DNA from 3 places in the Brevibacillus aydinogluensis genome. Region 1 is predicted to be linked to each of the others. Evidence: riboswitches for the same ligand, from Rfam matches in the RefSeq annotation. Region 1 holds a riboswitch; each other region holds the start of a gene.
The links. Region 1 has a riboswitch for cobalamin ahead of Q7F15_RS04155 (ribonucleoside-diphosphate reductase subunit alpha). Riboswitches for the same ligand answer to the same signal wherever they lie in the genome.
Positions count from the first base shown of each region.

Region 2: linked by a shared signal. The riboswitch ahead of Q7F15_RS13050 (iron chelate uptake ABC transporter family permease subunit) and the one ahead of Q7F15_RS04155 (ribonucleoside-diphosphate reductase subunit alpha) in region 1 are both predicted to bind cobalamin.
Region 3: linked by a shared signal. The riboswitch ahead of Q7F15_RS03205 (energy-coupling factor ABC transporter permease) and the one ahead of Q7F15_RS04155 (ribonucleoside-diphosphate reductase subunit alpha) in region 1 are both predicted to bind cobalamin.

Region 1 covers NZ_OY569118.1:859,296-861,491, reverse strand. Annotated here, with positions in the region: gene Q7F15_RS04160 (YisL family protein) at 177-530, opposite strand; cobalamin riboswitch at 728-927, shown strand; gene Q7F15_RS04155 (ribonucleoside-diphosphate reductase subunit alpha) at 1,119-2,196, shown strand, end outside.
Region 2 covers NZ_OY569118.1:2,642,607-2,644,802, forward strand. Annotated here, with positions in the region: gene Q7F15_RS13040 (hypothetical protein) at 1-235, opposite strand, end outside; gene Q7F15_RS13045 (sigma-70 family RNA polymerase sigma factor) at 205-753, opposite strand; partial or broken gene Q7F15_RS13050 (iron chelate uptake ABC transporter family permease subunit) at 851-1,006, opposite strand; cobalamin riboswitch at 1,172-1,374, opposite strand; gene Q7F15_RS13055 (M24 family metallopeptidase) at 1,389-2,196, opposite strand, start outside.
Region 3 covers NZ_OY569118.1:670,598-672,793, forward strand. Annotated here, with positions in the region: gene Q7F15_RS03200 (quinone-dependent dihydroorotate dehydrogenase) at 1-679, shown strand, start outside; cobalamin riboswitch at 772-963, shown strand; gene Q7F15_RS03205 (energy-coupling factor ABC transporter permease) at 1,114-1,875, shown strand; gene Q7F15_RS03210 (energy-coupling factor ABC transporter substrate-binding protein) at 1,876-2,163, shown strand; gene cbiQ (cobalt ECF transporter T component CbiQ) at 2,160-2,196, shown strand, end outside.

The DNA.
Region 1 (2,196 bases):
TGGAGAAGTTCTCCATTCTATATCAGACCGTTCTGATTCGCGGCGCACTCCGCTTCCGCGAGCATCCGCCGCTCTTGGCGCCGCTTGTCTTAGCGAACAACAACAAAAAAAGCCTCCACCCGGAACCTTTTGATCCGAGTGAAAGCTTTTCGACGTGTGTGCAAAGCACCGGCCGCCTACACGATTACGCGGTACCCGATCAGGATGACAAGCACCATCAGCGCGAGCGCGCCAACGAAAAATCCGATGCTGGCTTCCTGGCGGCGTGCCCGTCCCAGCGCCATTTCCATCAGCCCGAAGACGACAATCCCCAGCAGTCCCTTCACATAGTACAGGACGTCTCCCGTGTGGAACTTAAACAACATCCAACCACCCGTCACGACCACGATCACCATCATCACGCGCAGAAACATGTGAACGATGTTGCCCACTTTTTCCTTGCCGAGACGGAAAAGGATGTACCCGACGATCAGCAGGATGAATGCCACTTCCCAACCGCCTACGTGGGCTTTAAGATACGCATAGCTCACCGTTTGCTCACTCCTTGCCCAGTGCAATCTCCATACTCGTCTCATTATAACAGATTGGCAAGGGAAAAGCAGGGCGCGCAATGCTTGGCGGTTTTGTGACAGCTAGTCACTTGACCGGACCCGCTTTTTTGGAAGCGGCCAGCCAAGATCAGTCTTCCCTCCCACAACATATTGTGTTATAGTACCTTCATACAACCATATATAGTACGCTTTGTGGTGCGCTTGACCAGGATTCCGGCAAGCGCTTAAAAGGGAAGACCGGTGCAAGTCCGGCGCGGTCCCGCCACTGTAAATGGGGAGCGACTCTGTCAGATGCCACTGTCGATCGCATCGACGGGAAGGTTCAGAGAAGCGATGATCCATGAGCCAGGAGACCTGCCACAAAGACAACACCGTTGGAACCACGAGGATGGGGAGGTGTGGAATCGGTCACCGGCGGCGTGCCGCTCTTTCTGGCGCACGTTCCGCTTTGACACAGGCATGTTTGTTTCCACATGGGCAACATCAGCATCCTCTACCCGACGGGAGAGGATGCTTTTTTCATGAACCGCAAAGGAGAGGGATAGATTGCAAACGGTTGTCTCTGGCATTGACCAACGTATTACATCGCTGATTGGCGACATTCTGGCCGATTTTCCCCGGCTGCGCGCAGATGCCGTCATCCAGTCGGCGGCCATCAGAGCCAAACACAAAACGCTCACGGAACAGGAAGCGGCAAAAATCGTTGCCATGTCGGCCGCCGAACTGATTTCCAAAGAGGAGCCGGAATGGACCTACGTCGCCGCCAGGGCGTACCTCGCTGCCCTGTATCACGAAGCGGCCCGCAGCCGGGCGTATTCCTTTAGTCCTGCGCGTCCCTACGGTTCGTTTTTGAACCTGTTGAAACAGCTGGTGGAAAAGGGCATTTACAAACAGGAACTGCTGACCGCCTACCGTCCGGAAGAGATTGCGGAGCTGGAACGGGAGATTGATCCGGAAAAGGACAAGCTGTTTACCTATTTGGGGATCGTGACTCTCGCCGAGCGGTATTTGGCGAGGGATTACACCGGCAGCCTGTATGAACTGCCCCAGGAGCGGTTTATGGTCATCGCCATGCACCTCATGCTGCAGGAACCCCGCGAAAAAAGACTCGCGCTGGTAAAGGAAGCCTACTGGGCGCTCAGCCATCAGTACATGACCGTGGCAACGCCCACCATGGCGAATGCCGGCAAAGCACGGGGCGGACAGCTCTCCAGCTGCTTTGTCGACACGGTCGACGACTCTCTGCAGGGCATCTACGATTCCAACACCGACGTCGCCCGGCTGTCCAAGATGGGCGGCGGCATCGGCGTGTACATGGGAAAAGTGCGGGCGCGCGGCTCTTCCATCCGCGGCTATGAAAACAAATCCAGCGGGGTCATCCCGTGGATTCGCCAGCTGAACAATACGGCGGTCAGCGTCGACCAGCTCGGAACGCGCAACGGCAGCGTTGCCGTGTATCTCGACGTGTGGCACAAGGACATCCTGGCGTTTCTCGATTTGAAAATGAACAACGGGGACGAACGCCTGCGGGCGCATGACATCTTTACGGGTGTGTGCATCCCTGATCTGTTCATGGAAGCGGTGGAAAACCGGGCCGAGTTTCACTTGTTTGATCCGCATGAAGTGCGCACCGTCATGGGCTTTT
Region 2 (2,196 bases), 1.8 Mb from region 1:
GGCCAGGGGCGGCCGGTTGCTTGGGCTGCAGCGCATCGGGCCACCACATCCACAGGGCCAGCAGCGTCACCGCAGCGGACGCCGACGCCAGAAGCGGTCCGCGCCTCTGCCGCTGCGACCGCTGTCTGATGTGCTTTCGCACGGCTTCTTCCATTCCGGGGGTAAACGTCACGTCCTTGCACACCGTTTCGTCGGCCCGCTCCTTCAGCTCTCGCAGCCATTTGTCCCGTTCCATTCCCATTCCTCCCTTGACTCCATCCGCTGTCTCAACTGCTGCCGGGCGCGGTGCAGCCGTGTCCGGACCGTTCCCTCCGTCACGCCAAGCACTTCGGCCGTTTCCGCGATGGACAGATCGGCGTAGTAGTGCAGCGCGATCACCTGGCGGTACAGCGGCGGCAGCTCCAGCACCAGGCGAACCAGCTCGTCCCGTTGCGCCCGCTCCATGACCTGCCGCTCCGCGGACACGTCGCTCTCCCGGCTGATCCAGGAACGAGGCAGCAGGTTGCGAAACGCCCAGGAGCGCAGGCACCCTTTGCACTCGTTCACGGCGATCCGGTAGAGCCAGGTGCGGATGCTGCTCTCGCCGCGAAAACGGGGCAGGTGACGGTACGCTTTCAAAAAGACGTCCTGCGTGATGTCTTCCGCCAGACTGCGGTCTTTCACCATCAAGGTGACCAGGCGAAGCACGCGCGTCCCGTATTCCCGCATGATCTGTTCCAGCACCGCTTCCACCGTCGGCTGCAGTTTTTCCACGCGGCGCGCCTCCCTTCGTGTGCATTCACCTGTTTAGATGCGGCCGGCCGACGAAATGTTACAACGTTTATGGCGAAAAACGGGTCCAGGGGAGCGGGAGTGCGCCAAACAGCATGACCGATGTCGCCCCGACCGACGCCCCCGAAGAGACGCCCAGGATGTCGGGATCAGCGAGGGAATTGCGGACAAGTGCCTGGATGGCCGCCCCGACTACGGAGAGGCCATCCCCGACGAAAGCACCAATACATACTCGCCTGCCTGTTGTAAACCTGGCTCACATGTTTACGCACAAACAAAAAAGCACCTCCCGTATTGGACGGAAGATGCCTGTCTGCATGCGGACACGACAAAAGAACAGACGCGGAGCGCCGTTTCTTTCTGTCCCCTGCTTTCCACACATCCCCATCCTCGTGGGTAAAAGCGTGATCGCTTCACGGCAGGTCTCCTGGCTTGGGTTCATCGCTCCCTGCACCTTCCCATCTCGCCAGACCGGCGAGACAGTGGCTGTCGCAGGGCGCTCCCGTTACAGTGGCGGGACCGCGTCGGACTTTCACCGAACTTCCCTTTTAAGCCCCCCGGGCGGACCTGCACCCGGACGGCACCGTGAAACACCATATTCGTTTTTCGTCTGAGCCTTACCTGATGACGGTCAGCTGTTTCGGGAACTGCGTCAATACATCGCAGCCGCTGTCGGTCACCAGCACGTCGTCCTCGATTCGCACGCCCCCCACGCCCGGGAGGTAGATCCCCGGTTCGATCGTGAAGACCATGCCGGGACGAAGCACGTCCTGGTTTTGTCCGTGAACCGACGGATATTCGTGGACGTCCATGCCCAATCCGTGCCCCAGACGGTGCATGAAATACGGACCATACCCTTTTTCCTCGATTACGCGGCGAGCCGTTTGGTCGAGGTGAGCCAGCGTGACACCCGGACGCACCTCAGCGATGGCCGCTTCGTTGGCCGCAAGCACCGTCTCGTAGATTTCCCGAAGCTGTGCACTGATCTCGCCGATCGCAAAGGTGCGGGTGATGTCGGACACGTAGCCGTCAGCCGCCACGCCCAGGTCAAACAACAGCAGGTCTCCCTCGCGCACCTGCCGGCTGCCCGGGGTTCCGTGCGGCAGCGCCGATTTTTCGCCGGCCAGCACCATCGTGTCAAACGACGGCCCGTCAGCCCCCAACCGCTTCATCTGGTATTCCAGTTCGGCGACGATCTCCATCTCGGTGACGCCCGGTTTCACTTTTTTCAGACTCTCGCTCAGTGCCTGTTCCACCAGCCGCACGGCGTGCCTGATGCGGGCCACTTCCTCCGCCGACTTGATCAACCGCATTTCGCGGAGCGGTTCCTCCACGTCGGCGTACCGCTTGGCCGACACGACCGCGCTCATCGCTTCAAAGCGCTCCACAGTCATGTGGCTCTTCTCGATGCCCAACCGCGTCACT
Region 3 (2,196 bases), 190 kb from region 1:
CGACATCCCGATCGGCATCAACATCGGCAAGAACAAGCTGACGCCCAATGAAGAAGCGGCTTCCGACTACAGCAAGTGCCTGGACCTGCTCTATTCGTACGGCCATTATTTTGTGATCAACGTCAGCTCGCCCAACACGCCCAACCTGCGCGACTTGCAGGAGGCCAACAGCCTGCGGTCCATTCTCCGCGAAGTAAAGGCCAAGGCGGCCGAACTGGAGATGCGCGGCGCCAAGGCGAAGCCGATCCTGGTGAAGGTATCGCCCGACATGGCGGACGAGCAGATGAGTGACGTGGTCAGGGCCGCGGTGGCTGAAGGGGCGGCCGGCATCATCGCCACCAACACCACACTGTCCCGTGATGGGGTGGAAAACCACCCGTACGCAGAAGAAGTGGGCGGCTTGAGCGGAAAGCCGCTGGAGGAGCGGTCCACCGCCTGGGTGAGAGAAATTTACCAGGAAGTGGGGGACAAGGTGCCGATCATCGGAGTGGGCGGCATCTTCACCGGTGACGACGCCTACCGCAAGATTCGCGCCGGCGCCAGCCTGGTGCAGGTGTACACGGGAATGATCTACCGCGGGCCGGGTATTGCGCGGCAGATTAACAAACGGCTGGTGCAGCTGTTGAAGAAGGACGGGTTTGCCCGCATCAGCGACGCGGTAGGCGTGGACGCACGATAGATAGCGCACCTCGGAGACGATTCTCCCCTCTTTTGCTTTCGCGGGGGCTCGTTTATAATGGACGCAAACGTCCAAGATGGAAAGGAAAAAAACCGAATACAACGGAGCTAGGTGCCCTTATGCGGATAAGGGGTAACAGGGAATCGGGTGAAAATCCCGAGCGGTCCCGCCACTGTAACCAGGGAATTCTCTTTTGACAGGCCACTCGCCGCTCGCCGGACGGGGAAGGCAAAAGAGCGTGATGATCTGGAAGCCAGGAGACCTACCTAGCTGCCGCACCCAACAGCCTTCGAGGAAAGGAGAGGTGAGCCCAGGCAGTACGACTGTTTTGTTTGAGGAAGTAGTCGTCTATTCACATTGCGCAAAGCTCATCCGGCCGGATGAGTTTTTTTCTTGGACGTTGGATGTCGAACCAGATAGGGAGAGGATGCTCGATGAGCCGTTCGCGTTCGTTGATGAGCGGAATGCTTGTGACGGGATTTGTCCTGTACTTTCTGCTGAATGAGCCGGAGACCGGACACGCCATGCACATCATGGAAGGCTTTTTGCCGGTGGAGTGGGCGCTGTTCTGGTGGGCCGCGTTTCTGCCCTTTTTCCTGCTGGGCCTGCGCTCCATCAAGCGGCGGGTCCAGGATAACCCCGAGTTGAAGCTGCTGCTGGGGGTGGCGGGGGCGTTTGCCTTTGTTCTGTCCGCATTGAAAATTCCGTCTGTGACCGGGAGCAGTTCCCACCCGACCGGGACCGGCCTGGGAGCCATCCTGTTCGGTCCGCTGGTCATGTCGGTGCTGGGCACCTTGGTGCTGCTGTTCCAGGCCCTGCTGCTCGCCCACGGCGGCTTGACCACGCTGGGGGCCAACGCGTTTTCCATGGCAGTGGTCGGGCCGTTTGTGGCCTACGGGGTGTATCGGCTGGTGCTGCGGGCCAACGGCGGCCAGCGGCTGGCAGTGTTTCTGGCGGCTGCCCTGGCCGACCTGACCACGTACGTGGTGACGTCACTGCAGCTGGCGCTGGCGTTTCCGGCAGCATCCGGTGGTGTCGCCGCCTCGTTCGCCAAATTTGCCGGCATCTTCGCGCTGACGCAGGTGCCGCTGGCCGTAAGCGAGGGACTGCTGACGGTGCTCGTCTGGAACTGGCTGCAGTCGTACAATGCAAAAGAACTGTCGCAACTGCCGCTGCTCAAACGGGAGGGGATGTAAGTGAAACGCTGGTCAAACTGGGTGCTGTTGCTGCTGGTGGCGTTGTTGGCCGTGCTGCCGCTGATATTGGTGAAAGATTCGGAGTTTGGCGGAGCGGACGGCGCGGCGGAAGAAGCGATCAAAGAAGTGGCCCCCGACTATGAGCCCTGGTTCCAGCCGCTTGTGGAGCCGCCGGGCGGCGAGACGGAAAGCCTGCTGTTTGCCGTGCAGGCCGCGCTGGGCGCCGGATTTATCGGATATGCAATCGGCCTGTACCGGGGTCGGTTGAACAACGGCAAAGAACAATGATCGACCAGTTGGATACGCTCGCCTACACCAACC